Linked DNA regions of Haladaptatus sp. R4. Each later gene encodes a partner of the first gene's protein in a complex. Links are inferred from orthologs where the notes say so. Each region holds a gene or a part of one and is shown on either strand. Other genes may lie near its edges. The genes, in order: A4G99_RS10805 and A4G99_RS06520.

Evidence for each region.
Region 2: the proteins of A4G99_RS10805 (region 1) and A4G99_RS06520 are in contact, whole or in part, in a crystal structure (PDB 3CW2), measured with the Saccharolobus solfataricus proteins. The link is inferred for Haladaptatus sp. R4 from one-to-one orthologs. Residues at the interface, in WP_009989173.1 of Saccharolobus solfataricus: Val185, Arg186, Thr187, Asn188, Glu189, Pro190, Leu191, Gly192, Val193, Glu194, Ile196, Lys197, Ile200, Ser201, Leu204, Ile217, Lys218, Ile219, Tyr220, Thr221, Ile222, Gly223, Ala224, Pro225, Tyr227; in WP_009988771.1 of Saccharolobus solfataricus: Asp222, Lys225, Pro226, Gly227, Thr228, Gln229, Phe230, Asn231, Leu233, Lys234, Gly235, Leu259, Phe273, Thr274, Lys275, Tyr300, Leu301, Asp302, Pro303, Ser304, Leu305, Lys307.

The regions. Positions count from the first base shown.
Region 1 is NZ_LWHG01000021.1:248,218-258,294, forward strand. What follows is about bases 3,676-6,540. They hold A4G99_RS10805 (translation initiation factor IF-2 subunit alpha), read left to right. Parts: upstream 3,676-4,640; coding sequence 4,641-5,441; downstream 5,442-6,540. Other genes in these bases: A4G99_RS10790 (twin-arginine translocation signal domain-containing protein), read right to left, coding at 3,676-4,016; A4G99_RS10795 (50S ribosomal protein L44e), read left to right, coding at 4,185-4,466; A4G99_RS10800 (30S ribosomal protein S27e), read left to right, coding at 4,471-4,644; A4G99_RS10810 (RNA-protein complex protein Nop10), read left to right, coding at 5,438-5,620; A4G99_RS10815 (proteasome assembly chaperone family protein), read left to right, coding at 5,626-6,390. Outside these bases: A4G99_RS10770 (alpha/beta fold hydrolase), read left to right, coding at 1-930; A4G99_RS10775 (Zn-ribbon domain-containing OB-fold protein), read right to left, coding at 907-1,284; A4G99_RS10780 (thiolase domain-containing protein), read right to left, coding at 1,281-2,447; A4G99_RS10785 (HAH_0734 family protein), read right to left, coding at 2,778-3,032; more of A4G99_RS10790, read right to left, coding at 3,108-3,675; more of A4G99_RS27165, read right to left, coding at 6,541-6,697; A4G99_RS10825 (MarR family transcriptional regulator), read right to left, coding at 7,179-7,961; artA (archaeosortase A), read left to right, coding at 8,170-9,066; A4G99_RS10835 (metallophosphoesterase), read left to right, coding at 9,053-9,739; A4G99_RS10840 (GbsR/MarR family transcriptional regulator), read right to left, coding at 9,862-10,077. UniProt on the Methanocaldococcus jannaschii protein: eIF-2 functions in the early steps of protein synthesis by forming a ternary complex with GTP and initiator tRNA.
Region 2 is NZ_LWHG01000011.1:558,387-568,475, forward strand. The notes cover bases 4,611-7,487. They hold A4G99_RS06520 (translation initiation factor IF-2 subunit gamma), read right to left. Parts: upstream 6,730-7,487; coding sequence 5,491-6,729; downstream 4,611-5,490. Other genes in these bases: A4G99_RS06510 (DNA-directed RNA polymerase), read right to left, coding at 4,611-5,112; A4G99_RS06515 (PIN domain-containing protein), read right to left, coding at 5,114-5,491; A4G99_RS06525 (winged helix-turn-helix domain-containing protein), read left to right, coding at 6,877-7,487. In the rest of the region: A4G99_RS06470 (XTP/dITP diphosphatase), read right to left, coding at 1-472; A4G99_RS06475 (DUF5808 domain-containing protein), read right to left, coding at 512-784; A4G99_RS06480 (bifunctional N(6)-L-threonylcarbamoyladenine synthase/serine/threonine protein kinase), read right to left, coding at 924-2,543; A4G99_RS06485 (30S ribosomal protein S27ae), read right to left, coding at 2,544-2,678; A4G99_RS06490 (30S ribosomal protein S24e), read right to left, coding at 2,678-3,001; A4G99_RS06495 (hypothetical protein), read right to left, coding at 3,081-3,737; A4G99_RS06500 (GTP-dependent dephospho-CoA kinase family protein), read right to left, coding at 3,784-4,335; transcription elongation factor subunit Spt4, read right to left, coding at 4,340-4,537; more of A4G99_RS06510, read right to left, coding at 4,540-4,610; more of A4G99_RS06525, read left to right, coding at 7,488-7,788; A4G99_RS06530 (hypothetical protein), read left to right, coding at 7,893-8,159; A4G99_RS06535 (amidohydrolase), read left to right, coding at 8,305-9,903; A4G99_RS06540 (hypothetical protein), read left to right, coding at 9,928-10,089. UniProt on the Methanocaldococcus jannaschii protein: eIF-2 functions in the early steps of protein synthesis by forming a ternary complex with GTP and initiator tRNA.

The DNA.
Region 1 (10,077 bases):
CGACGACTTGCGGCGGCGACGGCTGGCGGAGTTGGACTCACGGCAGCGCTCAATCGATCGCTCGCCCGAAGTGCGGAACCGCTCGACCCGCCGCTCGAAGGGTTTCAGGGAACCTATCGCTGGCGCGGGTTCGACGTAGCCTACACCGAAGCGGGTGACCCGGACAACCCCGACGTTCTTTTCCTCCACGGGATTCACGCCGCCGCATCGAACAAGGAATTCGACCAGATTTTCAGGCAACTGGCCCAGCAGTACCACGTCATCGCACCCGACCTTCCCGGATTCGGGCGGTCGTCGCGACCGCCGGTCGTGTACACCGCGTCGCTGTACACCTCGTTCGTCGTGGACTTCGCCGAGGACGTGACCGATAACGCCATCTGTCTCGTGTCGTCGCTCTCCGGGGCGTACGCCACGCTCGCACAGGTCGAGACGGGCGCGTTCTCCCAACTGGAACTCATCTGTCCGACCGACGACGCCGGAAAGCGTCGGAAGTGGCTTCGAAACCTCGTTCGGTCGCCGCTCCTCGGAACCGCGCTGTTCAACGCCATCGCCAGCAAGCGCTCGATTCGCCGGTTCAACGAACGCGACGGCTACTTCAGCGAGGCGTCGTACACGGAGAAGGACGTCGAGTTCGAGTGGCAGACCGCCCACCAACCCGGTGCCCGGTTCGCACCCGCGTCGTTCGTCTCGGGGTATCTCAACCCGGACGAGGACCTGGGCGAGGAACTCGCGCGCGTGGACGTCCCCGTAACGCTCGTCTGGGGGCGAGAAGCGAAGGTCACGCCGCTCGAAGGCGGAAAAGAACTCGCGGACGAAGCCGACACGCGCCTCGTCGTGTTCGACGAGGCGCGACTGCTTCCGCACGTCGAACATCCGGGGCCGTTTCTGGACGTCCTATTCGACGAACTAGCGCCGCTCGAACAGCAGTAGTCGGTCACCGTTCGTTTTCGATTCGCCGATAGTCAGGGAAACGGTATCCCCGACCGCCACGTCGTCGGGTGCCATCGCGGTCACTCGAACCGGCCCGAAGTCGGCGATTGCGGTCGTGTACGGTGCGTCGTCCGCGAACGACGGTGCCGCGACGTGGACGACGGTGTACGTGTCGATAGTTCCGGTTTCGGGGAGCGGCGTCTCTTCGAGGCCGATTTCCCCGCACTCGGGGCAGATTCGACGCGGCGGCAGCGAGCCGTGTCCGTTCGAACATTCGAGGTAGTAGGCGTTTCCGTCCTCGATGGCGTCCAACCACTCGTCGTAGCCCGTGTTTGCGTGCTCGTTCTCGCTCATTTGTGGACCTCCAAAACGTGAACCGTCGCACTCGCGACCGTGCCACCCGCGTTGTGGGCCACGCCGACTTTGGCGTCCGGGACGGCGTCGCTGTTGGGGTGGTCGCCGCGCAGGATGCGCGTCATCTCGGCCAGTTGGCTGGCACCCGTCGCGCCGACGGGGTGACCCTTGGCCTTCAGGCCGCCCGAGAGATTGATCGGGCGGTCGCCGTCACGTGTCGTCTCGCCGCGCTTGGCCGCGCCGATTCCCTCGCCGGGTGCGTAGAAGTCGAGGGCTTCGAGCGCCAGCACTTCCGCGATGGTGAAACAGTCGTGCACCTCGGCGACGTCCACGTCGTTCGCGTCGATTCCTGCATCTGCGTAGGCTTCCTCGGCGGCCTCCTCGGCCGCAGGCGAGCGGGCGAGGTACTCGCGCCCTTGGAGCGCCATCCGGTCGCCGCCCTGTCCGGTTCCCGTGACCGAAACCGGCGCGTCGAGGCCGTGTTCCTCGGCGTACTCGTCGCTGACGAGCACGACGGCGGCCGCACCGTCCGTGATGGGACACGCGTCGAATAGGCCGAGCGGTTCGGCGATCATCGGTGCGTCGAGCGCCTGTTCGAGTTCGATCTCCTTCTGGAACTGGGCGTGTTCGTTCGGCACGGCGTTCGCGTGGTTTTTCACCGCGATGTGAGCCAAATCCTCGCGCGAACCACCGTACTGCTCGAAGTAAGCCCGCGCCATCAGCGCGTACGCGCCGGGGAACGTTATCCCGGCCCGAACCTCGTACAGGTCGTCCGCCGCGATGGCGAGGGCTTCCGTCGTCTTCGCCGTCCCGAGGTTGTTCATCCGTTCCGCCCCGCCGACGAGAATCGCGTCGGCCTCCCCGTTCCGAACGTCCTTGACGGCCTGCCGAATCGCGACGCCGCTGGATGCACACGCGCTCTCGTAGCGCGTCGCGGGCGCACGAATTCCCGCGGCTTCCGCCATCAGCGGTCCTTGGTGGCCCTGATGTTCTGCCAATTCGCCCATGAAGTTTCCGTAGTAGAGTTCCTCGATATCGTCGCGGGGGACCTCCGCATCGGCGAACGCGCTCGCGCTCGCCTCGGCGAACAGGTCACGCCCCGTCCGCTCGGGATGCTTCCCGAAGTGAGTCAATCCGACTCCTGCAATCCGAACACCTGTCATGGGAGAACGTACGAGCGGCCCGGTTAAGAAAGCCACTCCTTTCGATTTCAGGCCGAATGGGAGAAATTTCAGCCGGTTGTCCCGGGTCGGGATGGACGAACGTACAATTACCTACCGCCAAATCCTTCATTAATTTTCAAAACTGAACGTTCACCGGAAAATCGACAAATCGGTGCCGCTGTGTGGAAATAACTAGCGGACGTACCGCGTTACCGTCCCGCATTTTTCCCGGTTCGCCGCGTCCGTTTTTCGCCCGAGTCGACTCATCACCGGCGGTACGACTCGACGGGAGAACGGGAAGAGGGTAGAATCGAACCGTTCGGCACCGAATCAGTTCGCGGAATCGACGACATCGACGTCCTCGGCGTCGATGGCGTCCGTATCGAGCCAGTGGGGAACGTAGTTCCGGCGGTCGAAGTCCTCGCGTTCGTCCTCGGTACCGATGACACACCACAGTTGGGGTTCGTCCGGGCCGTGCCAGTCTCCCTGTCGGGTGATGGAGAAACAGACCTGTTCTACGTCGTCGTAGTTGATGATCGCGTCGTCCCGGATTCCGGGGTCCCCGTGGATGATGAGCCGTTTCATACGAGAGGGTTTGTAAGGCGGTCAATTAAGCGCTTTGCAACCGCCGTTCGACTCCGCTTCGGGTACGGATTCGTCTCAGACGTAGTATGGGACGTTGTTCATGTGGGTGACGATTTCGTCGCCGAGGGTGTCGAGATAGTTCGAGTGGTCGTCGCCAACTTGCGAAGTCGCGTCGTACTCGACGTAGTTGGGTGCGGGCGTGTTGCCGTCCTCGTACCCCGTCTCGCCGAGCGCCTGGTCGAACTCGATGGTGTTGTACACCCACTCCAGCACGTCGTCCTCCTCGTTGTGGTAGTTGAACGTCGCCGTCGTCTGGTTCGTGATGGCGTTGTACGTGTCCATCCACTCCTTGGTGGGCGCTTCGTTGTCCGTCGCCGCGCCGAGCATGTGGGTCGAGTACACCTCGTAACCGCCGTCGTTCCACCACGAGGTCACGTCGAGCGAGCGAAGCGAACTGAGGAGCACCTGTGCACCGAGCGAGTGGCTGGCGAACCTGAGCGTGGTGTTCGGACAGTAGTATTTGAGGTACACCGCGAACTGCGCGAGTTTGACGCCATTCTTCTGGGCGACGTCCTGTGCCGTCCCCCAGCCGAAGTCGACGCCGCCACCGGCGTCGCTGTCCCACGAATAGCCGATAAGGGTTCCGTCGTACCCTGCGGCGTCGAGGTTGTTCTTCGCCGAGAGGAACTTGTCTTGGGCCTCCTGCACGGGGTCGCCGCCCGTCTTGTGCCAGCCGTGGATGAACACGGTCAAATCGTCCACACAGCCGGTATCGACGCCCGGAACATCGCCAGTGGTGTCGTAGCCCGTCTCGGTGTGGCCCGAAGTCAAGTTACCGTCGTCGTCGAAGTGGCCGCGTGTCGAGACGATGGGAATCCCGTATCGGTCCGCGCTTACCGTTCCCGTTCCCATTCCGAGCGCTGCGAGTCCCGCCCCTGCGACACCGGTTCGTTTGAGAAATTGCCGTCGATTGACGTTTGTCATGATGTATTCACTCTGTATTTTATGGAGATGAACTTCAAAATTTTTATTTTCATAATAGAATGAAATAGACTCACGGAGAGGGCTATATATTCCGTCCCGCATCCGTCGCAGTGGAAACCAAACGGGTTTTAAGTCCCGGCCCGCAATTTCACCGTAAGGTCGATATCTATGCAGATGCCACGTCGATTTAACACGTACTGTCCGCACTGTCACTCACACCACGAACACGAAGTCGAGAAGGTCCGCACTGGCCGACGAACCGGTATGAAGTGGGACGCTCGCCAGCAGAAACGCGGTAAAGCCGTCATCGGTAACGCTGGTGGTTTCTCGAAGGTGCCCGGTGGGGACAAACCGACGAAGAAGACCGACTTGAAATACCGTTGCAGCGAGTGTGGCAAAGCACACCTCCGCCCGGGATGGCGTGCAGGCCGACTCGAATTCCAGGAGTAAACACATGGCAGGAAATTTCTACAAAGTTCAGTGTCCGGACTGTGAGAACGAACAGACCGTCTTCGGCAAGGCGTCGAGCGAAGTCAACTGCGTCGTCTGTGGTCACAACCTCGCCACGCCGACCGGCGGCAAGGCAGAAATCAACGGCGACGTCCTCGAAACGATAGCATCCCGATGAAATACAGTGGCTGGCCCGACACTGGCGAACTCGTCGTCGGTAAAGTAGACGAGATTGAAGACTTCGGGGTCTTCATCGACCTCGAAGAGTACGAAGACAAGCGTGGGCTTGTCCACGTCAGCGAGGTCGCCAGCGGTTGGATCAAAAACGTCCGAGACCACGTCAGCACCGGACAGACCGTCGTCTGTAAGGTTCTCGACGTTGACGAGGGGTCCCAACAGATCGACCTCTCGATCAAGGACGTGAACGAGCATCAGCGAAGCGACAAGATCCAGGACTGGAAGAACGAGCAGAAGGCCGACAAGTGGATGTCGCTCGCGTTCGGCGAGGACATGGGCGACGAGCAGTACACGCACGTCGCAAACGAACTCCTCTCCGAGTTCGGCAGCATCTACGACGGCTTCGAGCAAGCGGCGATTCACGGTCCCGAAGCGCTCGACAGCACCGACCTCACGGACGAGGAAATCGGACAACTAGTCGAGACCGCTCGCGAGAACGTCTCGGTTCCCTACGTCACCGTCACCGGCTACGTCGACCTCCGCAACCCGGGGAAAGACGGCGTCGATGGCATCAAGGAGGCGCTCAAAGCCGCCGAAGGAAACGGCGACATTCCCGACGAAGTGGAACTCGACGTTACCTACGTCGGTGCACCCGAATATCGCGTTCGTGTGAAGGCACCGAACTACAAGACGGCGGAGGCGCAACTCGAAGAGAGCGTCCACCGTGCGGAGGTCGTCATGGACGGCATCGAGGGGACCGCCGACTTCCACCGTGACCGCCACACCGAAGACGAATGAAATCGAACATCCGGGTATGTTCCGCGTGGGAGGCGGAACACGACCGCCCGGTGTACACCCTTTTGACGACGTGTCCCGACTGTGGAGCGAACGCCGTAAACAGCGCACCCGCCCCGTTCGACCCGAACGACCCGTACGGGGAGTACCGACGCGCACTTAAGCGGCGCGACCACGAATAAGGTACATGGACGAAATCGACATCGACATCGTCGCCAATCCCGACTTGGAAAGCCCCGTCCTCATCGAGGGACTTCCGGGCGTCGGTCACGTCGGTAAACTCGTCGCCGAGCATCTACTCGAAGAGAAAGAAAGCGAACTCGTTCGACGGGTGTACTCCGAGTATCTGCCGCCACAGGTGAGCGTCGGGGACGACGGCACGGCCGCACTGGTCTGTGTGGAACTCCACGCGTTGACGCTGGACGGGCAGGACGTACTCGTCCTGACGGGCGACTATCAAGCCCAGGACAACGTCGGCCACTATCGGCTGACGAACGCCTTTTTGGACATCGCCGAGGAGTTCGGTGTCGAACGCGTCTTCGCGCTCGGCGGCGTGCCGACCGGCGAACTCATCGAGGAGTACGCCGTGTTAGGTGCGGCCGCGACGACGGAGTTCGTGGACGAACTCGAAGACGCGGGCGTCGAGTTCCGCGAGGACGAACCGGCGGGCGGCATCGTCGGCACCAGCGGACTCCTGCTCGGTCTCGGCGGACGGCGCGGGTTCGAAGCGACGTGCCTGATGGGCGAGACGAGCGGGTATCTGGTCGACCCGAAAAGCGCGCAGGCGGTCCTCGAAGTCCTCCAGAAGGTGCTCGATTTCGAGGTCGATTTCAGTTCGCTCGAAGAGCGCGCCGAGGAGATGGAGGAAGTCGTTAACAAGATAGAGGAGATGGAATCCCAATCCCAACAGGCATCCATCCCGTCGGACGACGACCTGCGGTACATCGGCTGAGCAGTCACGTTTTCCCCGTCGTAACGGCCAGTTAGAACAGCGAACGCTCTTGTCCGTTGTAAATGTGGTACAGCGCGGAGACGAGGAAGAACGTCAAAAAGAACCACGTCCAGAACTCGAAATCCAGCAGTTGTATGGAAAAGAGGTGGAGTTTCGCCGCGAAGAGGACGATGAACTCCAGTACCCCGAGACCGAGATAGTACGTCGGCCACGAAACGTCGTGTTCGGCGACGACCTCCATATACACCTCGACCTCGCGTGCGCGGTCGTTGAGAACCAGTTCCTTCGACCGTTGGTCGTACTCCACGATACCGAGGTCGTCCAGTTTCGGGAGGTGTGTCTGATGGAGCGAAACGTAGACACTCTTTCTAACGTTTCTGGGTGGGGGGACTCCCCCGTTTCCAGCGTGGCGATGTGTTCCGCGAGGTCGTCGACGGCCAGTGAGTCACCCGTTTGGCGAAGATACCGAATCGTTTCGCGTCGTCGGTCGTTCCGCAAGACGTTATGAATCTGACTCTCGTCGAGTTCCCCTTTTGTCCCCGGTTCGGTGAGTTTCATAGCTTGGAGGTAAACATGAGATTATCTCCGAGTTCGATACACACGCATATATTATAACCAAGGGTATTAACTTTGCCACCCAACAGGCGTTTTTTTAGAACAGTATTTTCCACGAACCACTTTGCCGCAAGCGATTCACTCACCGTTGAAATGGGTCGAGTTGACTCGTTTCCTCACACGACGCCTGACGAACCCGCAAAGGAATTGCAGCATTTTTGAACGACTGTAACTTATTCGACGTTTGCAACTTCGTAGGCGACACCGACGTCCCGAAGGGCGTCGGTGACGCGCCCGACGCTGTCGGAGGTTGCGACGATGACCACGTCCAAGCCACGCTCCGCGGCCTCGGCGGCGACTTCGCCCGCGGCGAACGTCGTGTCGGGTTCGAGACCAGCGGACTGCAGCGCGACGACAGCTTCGACACCGGTCGCAGCGAGGACGGGAGCGCCGTCACAGACGGCCGCCAGCGCGTCCGAATCGATCGACCGACTACCTCCGGAACGGACCGGCGGAACCTGATACACCGTCACGTGGCCGGGATCGAGGTCGATGATTCCTTCGAATTCCGTGACGCCGACTTCCGTGCCCTCCTCGGCGTCCGTCGTGGCGATACCGGTCGCAGGCCCTTCGTCGCCCGGCGTCGCGTGGAGTAATCCATCGGCGAGCGTGATCGAGACGGTCGTTCCCGCGTCGATGTTGGTCCGTGCGATTGCGGCGTCCTCCCCGACGTTCCCGAGGATATCGTCCGTGACGTGATCCGCGAAGCGCCGGACGTCGGTCGCGGACTGCAACAGCCAATCGACGCCCTCCTTGGTCACCCGATAGCGAGAGCGTCCTTCCTTTTCTACGAGCCCGTCGTCCACGAGGCCGCGAATGTACTCGCTGACGGCTTGGCTCGTGACGCCGACGGCGTCGGCGATTTCGCCTTGACTCACCGCCGGTTGGCGGTCAGCGATCTCCGAGAGGATTCGAAACCGGGTCGCGGCTCGCTTGTCCTCCAACACGTCGGCCATACCCGAACCGTCGGGCGGAACGATAAAAATACCAGCGGTCGGCGAGTGAAAGCGGGAGACGACCACCTCGTGTGGAAACGCATCGGGTGTCGACGTATTCGGGCGATTTGAAGAACGTCAACTCTATATTTTCCGAGAACAAGGACGAATCGTGATCGAAGTCGCCCCCGTCGCCCTTTCCGTCCCTCTTTCGTTATCGGTCTCGTGGCTGACGACGACGTTTCCCGATTACCTCGTGTGGGTCGTCATCGCCGCGTTCGTCGCCACCGCCGCGCTCGAAGGATACGACCGCGATCTAGCGCGTGGCGTCGGCATGGGGGCGTGGGTGCTGTTCGGGCTCTTTTGGGGCGTTCTCTTTCCCCGGTTCGCGTTCGAGATGCGGAGTTTCATCGAGGGTACGTTGTGCCTCGTCGCGGTTCCGTTGTGCGTGTATACGGGCTACCAACTGTACACCGGACGGGATTCGCTCTTCGTCCTCTCCCGCGGCGTCGCGGCGATGGGACTCATCTACGTCCCGTTCCTGACGATCGAACCGCTCCGCCAGTGGATCGTCGAACTCGTGAGCGCACAGACGAACGCCGTCATCCACCTGCTCGGGTACGACCCGGACTTCACTATCGCGGAACAGAACGGCTATCACAGCGCGTTCATCTTCCACGACAGCAACGGCCACCGGTATTACACGTATCTCGTCTTGGCGTGTACCGGAATCGGCAGCATGAGTATCTTCGGCGGCCTCATCGCCGCCGTCCGCGCGCCGCTCCGCCGAAAGATCAGCGCGTTCGCGGTGGCAATTTCCATTATCTGGGTGCTGAACGTCATCCGCAACGTGTTCATCTCCGTCGCGTTCGGCAACCAATGGTTCCAGATATTCGTCGGTCCCGTCACCAGTCTCACGGGCTACGCCGACCCGAAGATGGTCTCGTTCTTCATCGCGGACAGGGTACTCAGCCAACTGCTCGCCGTGATATCGCTCGTCGTCATCCTGTGGTTGGTGGTCCGTATCCTCCCCGAACTGCTGACGGTCATCGAGGACGTCATCTACCTCGTCTCCGGACGGGAGTACGACCTCAGCCAACGTACCCGGGCCGATGGTCGACGCTGAATTCGCGGACCGCGCCGTTTTCCTTCCGTCCGCCGACGCGCTCGTCCTCGCCGACCTCCACATCGGACGGGACGCGACGTCGAACGTTTCCCTGTCGCTCGGCGAGCGAACCGATCTGACCACGAGAGTTTCCGACCTCCTCGACCGTTTTTCCCCGGGCGAAGTCGTCCTCGCGGGCGACGTTCTCCACGCCTTCGACAGACTGCCGGAGGAGGCCGAATCGACGTTCGCCGACTTCCGGGAACTCGTGGACGAAGCGGGTGCCACACTTGTCGTCGTTCGGGGCAACCACGATACGTTGCTCGACGAACTCGCCGACCCACGGGACGAGTACCGTCTCGCGGACGGGACGCTGGTCCATCACGGCCACGAGGAACCCGACGCGGACGCGCCCCGATACGTCGTCGGTCACGACCATCCGGCCATCGAAATCGAGGGGAAGCGTCGCCCGTGCTACCTCTGGGGGGAGGAGACCTACCGAGGATCGGACGTTCTCGTCCTCCCGGCGTTCACCCGTTTCGCGAGCGGAATGGTCGTAAACGACCTGCGGGGGGGCGACTTTCAGTCCCCCCTCGTCACGCGGACGAATCCGCTCCGACCCATCGTCCGCGACGAGGATGCCGACGAAACCTACCGGTTCCCGCCGCTCGCCGAGTTTCGGAAACTGCTGTAATCCGTAGTTCGGAGGAAGCGTTGCCGAATCGGGTATTCGATGGGATATCTTATCGAAGTGTTCAGCAAGCGTCGATTCGGCAATCGAACTGCAAGGAGAAATTCGGTCGGGAGCACCGGAGATTATAGGTTTTCGATCAGTTTTATCAGTCGATTATTCGAGACCGATACGAAGACATCCACGACTTTTTGTCCTCGTTTGTACGTTTTCTCGAACGAGCGAATCCGTTCGAGATCTTCCCTCGCACGCTCATCGTCCACTCCTTCGAGGCGGTCCTCGGCGGATTCGAGTGCACGAGTCATGATGTCCAGTTCGCGTTGAACTTCCCGACGGAGAAA
Region 2 (10,089 bases), on another replicon or contig:
TCTCCTCGGTGCTCATCTCCGCGAGCGTCTTCCCTTCGTGTTCGAAGATGGGGTCGTAGCCGAATCCGCCGTCGCCGCGGGGCGCGACGAGCGTACCCGGAACCGCGCCGGAGAACGTCTCGGCGGTCTCGCCGTCGTAGTACGCGACGACGCAGCGGAAGTGCGCGCGGCGGTTCTCCTCCCTCTCCGCGAGTTGCCAGACGCGCTCGACGCCGAGGGTGTCCTCGACGTAGGCCGAGTATGGTCCCGGAAACCCGCCGACGGCGTCGATGAACAACCCTGCGTCGTCCACGATTATCGGGTCGTCGTCGCCCGTCTCCTCGAACGCCTCGCGCGCGCCGTGGAGCGCGATTTCGGCGAGGTCGTCGCTCTGGACTTCCGTGTAGTCGTAGTCTATCTGGCGAACCTCGTCGTTCAGATACTCGCGTGCCTCCCGCACCTTTCCCTCGTTGCCGGTGACGAATCGAATCATACGCGAGAGAGGGATGTGCGGGGAAAAAGAAGCGTCGAATCAGTCGTCGTCGACGATGACTTCGACGGGTTCGTTCTCGGCTTCTGACTCGCCACCCTTCTCGCTCTCCAGGTAGAACATCACGCCAGCGACGGCGAGGATGACCCACGAGCGCCAGTTGGCGAGGTTGAGCGTGTAGCCGACGCCGAACGGTTTCTCGACGAGCATCCCCTCGCCGGGCTTCCAGTACGCCGAGAGCATTCGCCCGACGCTGGGGCGTTCGAAGTTGTACGGGACACCGAAGAGCGTTCCTGACGTTTCTTTGTCGGACATGTGATAGACATTGTCCGCACCTATTATAGCGTTTGGGGCATCGGATTGCAAGGCGACGGCGGGTCCGTTTCGGATGTCGTTCGGGAGTCGTTTACGGGTCGGTACGGACGAAGAAGCGGATTCGAAAACGAGTTCGTTCTCACTGATACCGGCCGCGGCCTTCGATCTCACGGAGTTGGTCGAGAACGAGGTCGTCGCCGGTCTCCTCGTAGGCGGATTCGAACTCGCGCTGGAGGTCCCCCGCGTCGTCGGCGGTTCCGGCGAGGCTCTGGCTGAAGACGTGCAGGTCCATCGCGTAGTCCTCCACGTCGTCCGAGTAGTAGCCCAGTCCGAAGTCGATGGCGTAGGTTCGGTCGGGCGAACATCGGAAGTTCCGCGTCGTCGGGTCGCCGTGGACGATGCCCTCGTGGTGGAGCGTGCCGAGGTGACAGCCCACGTCGCGCACGCGGTCGGCGGTGAGTTCGTCGCGCAAATCCGCCTCGCCGACGCGTTCGAACTCGATGGCGAACTCGGCGAGGTCGATGTCGTAGACGACCGGCGTCGGGACGCCAGCGCGTCGGGCGTCGCTCGTCAGGCGCGCTTCGAGCGTCGTGCGCTCCTTTCGAAGCGTCGCGTCGAGTGCGGGATGACGATAGGATTTTGGCGTCCGGCGCTTTTCCACGCGCTCGGGACCGATGTCCACCGTCGCTTCCGCGCCGCGAACCTCGCGCTCGTCGGGGTGCCGAAGCACGTCGGGGGCTTCCGTCCCGCGCCACGACACGGCGACTTGGTCGGGGCGGAAATTCGAATTCACCGCGGATTCGGCCACCGGAATCGTGTCGCCCGCCGCGACCATCTCCGCGCCGAGCACCGCGATCATTCCGGCGTTGTCGCTCAAAAAGCGCGGTTCCGGCGCGTAGAACTTCGCCCCGCGCTGGTCGCACATCTCGGCGAGCATCTCGCGGAGGCGGGCGTTGTTTCCGACACCGCCGCCGAGGACGAGTTCGTCCCGGCCGGTCAGCGAGAGGGCGCGCTCGGCCACTTCGGTCAGCATGGCGAAGATGTTCTCCTGCATGGAAAAACAGACGTCCGGAATTTCGTGACCGTCGTCGACGGCTTGCTTCGCCGCGCTCATGATTCCCGAAAACGAGAAATCCATTCCCTTCACGACGTACGGCATGTCGATGTACTCGCCGTCCGTGGCGGCCTGCTCGACTTTCGGCCCACCGGGGTGTGACCACCCGACGTGGCGCGTGAACTTGTCGATGGCGTTGCCGACGCCCGTGTCCATCGTCTCCCCGAGGACGCGGTACCGGCCGTTTCGGTAGCCCAGCACGTGGGCGTTGGCACCGCTCGCGTTCAGACAGACGGGCGAGTCGAACCCGGATCGTTGTCTCCCGATTTCGAGGTGGGCGACCATGTGATTCACGCCGACCAGCGGCACGTCCAACGTCTGTGAGAGCGCGCGGGCCGCCGTCCCGACGATGCGCAGACACGGACCGAGGCCCGGGCCGCGCGAGAAGGCGACGGCATCAACGGGCGACGCCCGTTTGCTCGATGAGCTTCGCTCATCGGTGTCGATATCACCGTCGGCCTCGGAGAGTGCCGTTTCGACGACGCGCGGAATCGCCTCGCTCATGTGCTCGGCAGCTTCGCGCGGATGAATGCCGCCGCTCTCCGGTTGGTAGGCGTCGGTTTCGATAAAAACGGAATCGGTGTTCGAATCGTAGACGGACGCGCTGGCCGCCCACGCGGTACCCTCAACGCCGAGGATTCGCATTTACTTCCACTCGGTGTAGCTGCACTTGCCGCAGTGAAGCCGGTCGCCGTGGTCCGCGAGGAACGTGTCGCCACAGCGCGGGCACATCTCTCGCTCGCTCGTGCCGTCGTCGTTGTAGAGTTCGTTTCGCGCCATTATTCAGCCTCCTCGGCTTCCGGTTCCGCCTCGCCTTCGGAGTCGGCCGTGATCTTGTTTCGTTCGAGCATGTACTCCTGCTCGACGTCACGGGCGTGTTCGGAGCTGTCGTAGACCTTCGCGTAGCCGACGGTCTTTCGCATGCCGAACTTCGTGTTCATCTCGTGAACGACGACTTCGTCCGCGTTCTTGTCGAGTTTCGCCGCGAGGCTGTCGCGCACCGAGAGGCGCGAGGGCGTTGCCTCGTCGTGAACGATCTGGAACCGCACTTCAGTCCGGTGGAGCATTGGATTTTGCTCCTGTGAGAGGATTTCGACTTCCATGTGTAACACTCAGTTATAGTGTTCTTCTCCCCGAAGCGTGTAAAAGGATTTCGAAGTGGGCGATTCCACTGGAACGCGATTACAGCGGAAGCCACGGCGAACGGAGGTCGTGATGGGGAAAATGCCACCGCTCCTCCCGTCCTGCCTCGACGCGATATTCGATGACGCCGTCGAACAGCGGTTCGAGGGCCGTCACGAGTTCGTGGTCGTACGGTCGCGGCAGGACGTAGTGACCCATCCCGTTCGCACCACGGACTTGCCCACCGACGATGCCGAGAAACTGCCGAACGAGCGTCGGATCGTACCGGGTCAACATCGACCCAAGCGAGTCGAGGCCGAATCGGAGTTCGCCCGGCTGAAAGTTCCTCGAACCCTCGAACGAGGTTATCGTCTCCGAAATAGAACTCGTGAGTTCCCGAATACCAGAATCGACGTCGACGACCGGCGCGGAAATGTGGGGCGGTATCGACACACCGTCGTGTGAGATGACGGTGGCGGTCTCGTCCAACGCCGCCGTCGGCAATCGTTCGTATACCACTGTCCGTGGCGTCCCCGAGAGGACGGCGACGCGAAATCGGCGCTCTTCAGGGTCGCCGAACAGCTTCCGACTTGCCGCCGAGAGCACGGAATCCGGAACGGAACCGACGAGCAGGAGGTTACACCCCTCCCGTTTCAACCGCTGGAGTGTTCGCTCGAACTCCAGCGCACCCGTCTCGTCGGTTTCACTCCTCCGCATCGTGATGCAATTGCGAAACCAGCCTAATAAACTGTTTCACCTCCTGTTAGCGGCGGTCGGCGTAACCGACGAGCGAGAACAACCGCTCGACGTCGCCGTCCATGCGCGCCAACAGGTCGGCAACGTCGGCTTGCAGGTCGGACGTGACGCTCGTGAGAACCATCCCTTCGTTCGGCTGTCCGTAGACGACGCTTCCACCGACCGGCGCGGCGAGCACCGCCGGAAGCGCGGCGAGGTCCTCCTCCCCATCCACGACGAGAACGGTCGATGCGTCCGCCCCGATAGCGTCGGCGAGCGCCGTAAGGAGGTCGTCCGTGAGGACGCCGGCCGGGTTCTCCACCCGAACGCGTCGCGCGTCGTCGCTGACGGCGTCCCGGATTTCGGGGTCGACGGCGTCGCGTTTGGTGATCCCGTCCACGAGCGCGACGTCCGGCGTGACGCCAGCCGATTCGAGGTGATACGTGACCACGTCGCCGACGGCAATCAGCGGTCGCTCGGCCGATTCGAGAAGCGTCTCCGCGTCGGTGAAAATCGGCCCGAGCGGTTCCTTTAGCTCTCCACGCAACGCGCGGGGAAGCGAGACGACTGTTTCTGACACGTCTCTATCTGACTTTCAGCGCGTAGCTTCCCGGCTCCGTGACTTCCATCTCCCGCCCTATTTCGCTCTCCTCGGGGTGGGCGATGGAGACGTAGCCACTCCAGTCCTCGGTGAGGCTGGTGGAGTTACAGACGGGACAGATTTCCTCGTCCGGCTCCACGACGGCGTGGCAGTCTCGGCAGGCGAGTCGATTGCTCGCCATCGTTATTCGCTCTCCGTCGTCGCGTGGCGCTTTTGACGGTCTTCCTTCAGCCAGCCGTGTTTACCGAGGCCGACCTGCTTCGCCGTGAGACCGATCTTGCTTTCACGCGGGTTGCGTTCGTCGATACTCTTGGTCACGATACGCGTGCGAACGGAGTCGCCGACGCCGAGCGTGCGGTTGGACTCGCGGGAGGCGAGCGCTTGGCCCTCCTCGTCGAACGCGAGGTATTCGTCCGAAATCTGGGAGACGTGGAGCAGGCCGTCCACCGGCCCGATACCGACGAACGCCCCGAAGTTGACGACTTCGACGACTTCGCCGTCCACGACTTCCTGCATCTGCGGGTCGAACGTCAGCGCGTCGAACTCCGCTTCGTAGTAGACGCCGGGACGGTTCGGCAGTACGGCACCTTCGCCGATGTCGTGAACTTCGGTGACGCTGACGACGCTTCCGACGTCCTCGTCCATCCGTCCTTCGAGTTTGTCCTGTAGTAACCGTTTCACCAGGTCCGGCGTAACGTCTGCGAGGAACTGGGGAGGTACTTCGACCGTGTCCTTCAATCTGGCCCGTTTATACATGCTATGGTTGAGTGATTGCGAGTTTGTTCTTCCCCCTTATATGGATTACCGATACGCCAGCGTCGAGCAGGCGTGTACGAAGGGGTGCGTCGTTCGTGACGACGAAGTCGAACTCGGGTCCGAGTTCGACCAATGCGTCGTCGGCGTACGATTCCTCGTGGTCGATGGTTCGACATCGCGTCGCCAAATCGGCTCCCACACTCGCGGCGGTCGCCTCCTTGCCGTTGCCCTGTGACAGTCCGTCGAGTTCGGTGACGACGGCGCGAGGGGTGACACACTCGAACTGGCCCAATAGCCGGTCGAGTTCGTCGAACACCCTGACGCCACATTCGACGGGCATCATGAGGGCACTGGTATCCATGACGACGGTGTGAACCATCAGTTCTGGGTCGTGAGGGTTCCGATGCCGATGAGCCGCCAGCGTGCGCCGATACGGCGGTTGATGGCGATTTTCGCCCCTTCAGCCGCACAGACGGGACGCTTGAGCGAGACTTCACACTCGTCGTCGCGCGCGCTGGTGACGGCACCGACCGTCGTCGCCGTTCCGACCGTCAGCATGAGCGGTTCGCCCGTGCTGATTTCGTCCACGTTCTGCTCGTCCATGCCGACGAGGCGTTCGAGCAGATCGACTTTCATCGTGAACTGCTCCCACGTCGGCGGGAGACTGCCGGGGGTCCCCGCGACCTGTCCGGCCAGCGCGTCACCCTTGGTGAGGCTCGGGTCGAGACCCGTTCCGACGCCGAGTAGGCCGCCGGGCGTGGCTTCGTCCACCATCTCGCCACCCGCTTGGAGGGACCGCACGTCGGTCTGGATGGGTTCCCACTGCGTCTGGCCGCCTTCTTCCACTTCGCGTCCGGGACGGAGTTCGAGTTCGTCGCCCGCGTTGAGCTTTCCTTGAACGAGACTGCCGCCGAGCACGCCGCCAGTGAGACTGTCCCACGTCGTGCCGGGACGGTTGATGTCGAAACTGCGAGCGACGTACATCTGTGGGTCGTCGTTCGGGTCCTGTTCCGGCGTCGGGATCTCCTCCTCGATGGCCTGAATCAGCAGGTCGATGTTGACCTCCTGTTGGGCGCTGATCGGGACGACTGGCGCGTCCTCCGCGACCGTCCCTTCCACGAACTCCTGAATCTGTTCGTAGTTACGTCGCGCGCGGTCGGGACTGACGAGGTCGATCTTGTTCTGTGCGATGACGATGTTCTCGATGCCGATGATGTCGAGCGCCATCAGGTGCTCTTCGGTCTGGGCCTGCGGAACGTTCTCCGTGGCCGAGACGACGAGCACCGCGCCGTCCATCAGCGACGCTCCCGAGAGCATTGTCGCCATGAGCGTTTCGTGGCCGGGCGCGTCCACGAACGATACCGTTCGAATCGGTTCGCTTTCGCTCCCGTCGTCGCACGTTTCATCGACCGTGTAGCACTCCGGTGCGTCCACGCCAGGGCACTGCCTGAACGTCGCGTCCGCGTATCCGAGTCTGATAGAAATCCCCCGCTTCATCTCCTCGGAGTGCTGGTCGGTCCATTCCCCGGAAAGAGCCTGCACGAGCGTTGTCTTTCCGTGGTCTACGTGGCCGACGAGTCCGATATTCACCTCCGGTTGGTTGTGTGTTCCTGTCAACGTTGACCTCCTGAAGTAATCTTGTCGTAGATTCGGCCCGAACGACTGATAAACCTACTGTTCTCGCATCGCGCGCATTCCTGACAAGGACGTTACAAAAATGTAATTCACATAACGTTTTATCCGCTACCCGACGAAACTACCCCCATGAGCAGCGACACCGAGTTGCAGGAGTGTGAGGACTGTCTCGCTCCGGCGAAGGCGTTCTCGGTCATCGCCAACGAGACGCGCCTCTCGATTTTAGAGGCGCTTTGGCAGGCCCCGGAACGACCAGTCGGCTTCTCCGAACTTCGAAAGGAGGTCGGGATGCGCGACAGCGCCCAGTTCAACTACCATCTGAAACAGCTGACCGACCACTTCGTCGTCCGAACCGACGAGGGCTACGACTTCCGCCAGGCCGGAAAGAAGGTCGTGAGCGCGGTGCTGGCGGGTTCGTTCAACGAACATCCGCACCTCGACCCCATCGAACTGGACGAGACGTGCGCCGCCTGTGGTTCCCACCTCCGAGCGACGTACGAGGAGGAGACGCTGACGGTGGCCTGCCCCGACTGCGGGAAGGCTCACGGCAACTATCCGTTCCCACCGGGCGGTCTGAACGACCGTACCAGCGACGAAATCATGGACGCGTTCAACCAGCGCGTGCGCCACCTCCACTGTCTCGCCGCCGACGGCGTGTGCCCTGAGTGCAACGGGAAGATGGGAACGACGGTGAAGAAGGATACGGAGAACGTCCTCGGAACGAAGGTCAGGGTGGACCACCACTGCGAACAGTGCCATCACCAACTCCATTCGACGGTGGGGCTGTCGCTTCTGGACCAGTCGCGGGTCGTCACGTTCTACAGCGACCACGGCATCGACCTCTGTACGAAGCCGTTCTGGTCGCTCACGTGGTGTGTGGGCGACGAAACCACGACGGTTCTCTCCGAGGACCCGTGGCGAATCCGCGTCTCGATAACGCTTTCCGACGAAACTCTCAACATCACCCTCGACGCCGACATGAACGTCGTCGAAATCGATCAGGGCTGTCCGTCGGCAACCGACGCCGAGAGCGCCGCCTGACATCGAGATTACAGGAACGCGTTTCAGTATCGGATCCTACAGAAGTGTTCTTCAGCTAACATATTTGTCGGTAGCTCCCCTTCGTTCAAACGAGGAGAGCCACCATGAAGTACGAAACCACCGTCGGATTCGCCGACCAATCTCCACGAACCGCCTTCGCCCGCCGAGCGCTCGCCGCGTTGTCCGCGCTCGTGCTCGGCACCGCCGTCGCACTCGTCCTCGGAATCGCCGTCGTGAACGGTGTGGCGATGGTCGGAACGGGAGTTCCCGTTCTGCTCGTCGCGTGGGCGGCCAGCATCGGTCTCATCGTCCTGTTGCCGTTCCTCGTCGTTCGGGTTATGGCGAGCGTGTTCACGACGCTGAAGTTCTGAACGAGTTTTTTGATCGTCGTGTCGCACGGTGAGAGATTGATCCAACCCGACTACGACTCACAGCGATCGAACGATCCGGTTCGAAATCCCACCCTGATCTAGTCGTTCCCGAACAGTTATCGCCGCTCGAACAGACCACGAAACCATGACAGCGCCAGCGGATCTGATCCTCACGAACGCGGAGGTGCACACCCTCGCGGACGACCCGGCGGGGAACGACGACGCGGACGACAGACCTGAAGCGGTCGCGATCCGGGACGGGGAAATCGTTCGCGTCGATTCGGCGTACGAGGTGAACTTCCTGAACGGAGTCGAAACCGAGGTCATCGACCTCGGCGGACGCGTCCTCCTACCGGGATTCATCGACGCCCACACCCACATGCAGACCGTGGGGAGCTATCTGGTGAACGCCGACCTCTCGGACGCCGATTCGCCCGCCGACTGCGTCGACCTGCTGGCCGAGTTGGACGAGGACCGCGATTCGAGCGACCACGAGTGGGTCCTGGGCTACGGGTTCGACGAGAGCATGTGGGACGAGTCGCGCTATCTCACCCGCGAGGACCTCGATTCGGTGAGCGAAACCCGTCCCGTCGCCGCGTTCCGCGAGGACCTGCACGTCGCCTCGGTCAACGGCGTGGTGCTCGACCGACTGGGCGACGAGATGCCCGATGAGGACGTCGAAACCGAGGACGGCGAACCGACCGGCGTCATCGTGGAGGACGCGGTGAACGCCGTCTACGAGGCCATCGAACCCGACGCCGAGACGACCCGCGAACTCCTGCTGGCGGCCCAGCGCGACGCCCACGAGAAGGGCGTCACCGGAGTCCACGACATGTGTCGGCAATCCCGTGCGCCGGAGGTGTACCGCCGACTCGAACTGGAGGACGACCTGACCATGCGCGTCCGCATCAACTACTGGAGCGACCACATCGAGGCCGCGGAGGAGGTCGGTCTCGTGACGAACCACGGCAGTTCGTTGGTGACGACGGGCGCGATAAAGTCGTTCACCGACGGCAGCTTCGGCGGTCGGACGGCGAAGCTCTCGGAACCGTACGCCGACGCGGACGAGGTTGCCGATACGGACGCCGAGGACGACGTGACCGGCCAGTGGGTCGTCTCCCCCGACGAACTGGACGACATCGTCGCGCGGGCGGACGGCGCTGGCTTTCAGGTGACGGCCCACGCCATCGGCGACGAGGCGATCGAGGCCGTGCTGGACGCCTTCGACGAGACCGGGGACGCGGGCGAGAAGCGCCACCGGGTCGAGCACGTCGAACTCGTGACGGACGAACAGATCGAGCGGTTCGCGGAGTCGGGCGTGATCGCATCCGTGCAGCCGAACTTCCTGAAATGGGCGCAGTCAGGAGGTTTGTACGACGCTCGACTGGGCGAGGAGCGCCGGAAGCAAACGAATCGCTACCGCACTCTACTCGACGCGGGTGCACATCTCGCGTTCGGCAGCGACTGCATGCCCCTCGACCCGCTGCTCGGGATTCATCAAACCGTCAACGCGCCCGTCGAGGAACAGCGACTCTCCGTGACGGAAGCACTCCGCGCGTACACGCTCGGGGCGGCCTACGCCGGATTCGACGAGGACGACCTCGGCACCGTCGAGGTCGGCAAGAAGGCCGACTTCACCGTCCTCGACCGTTCGCCGTGGGAACACGCCGACGACATCGAAAACATCGACGTGGCGATGACCGTCGTGGACGGTAGCGTCGCCTTCGACGGACGGAACGATTAAGCCGTTTCCAGACAGCTATCGATCATGTCCTTCGTCCTCCATGCCCTCCCCGTCCTCCTCGCCGCCGAACTCGGCGGTGTCTTCGCCCTCTTCCTTCTCTTCGCCATCGGTGGCCCGCTCGTCCTCTGGTGGCTCATCGACACGGAATCGGACCGCGAGGAGACCGAACATCACGACTGGTCGAGC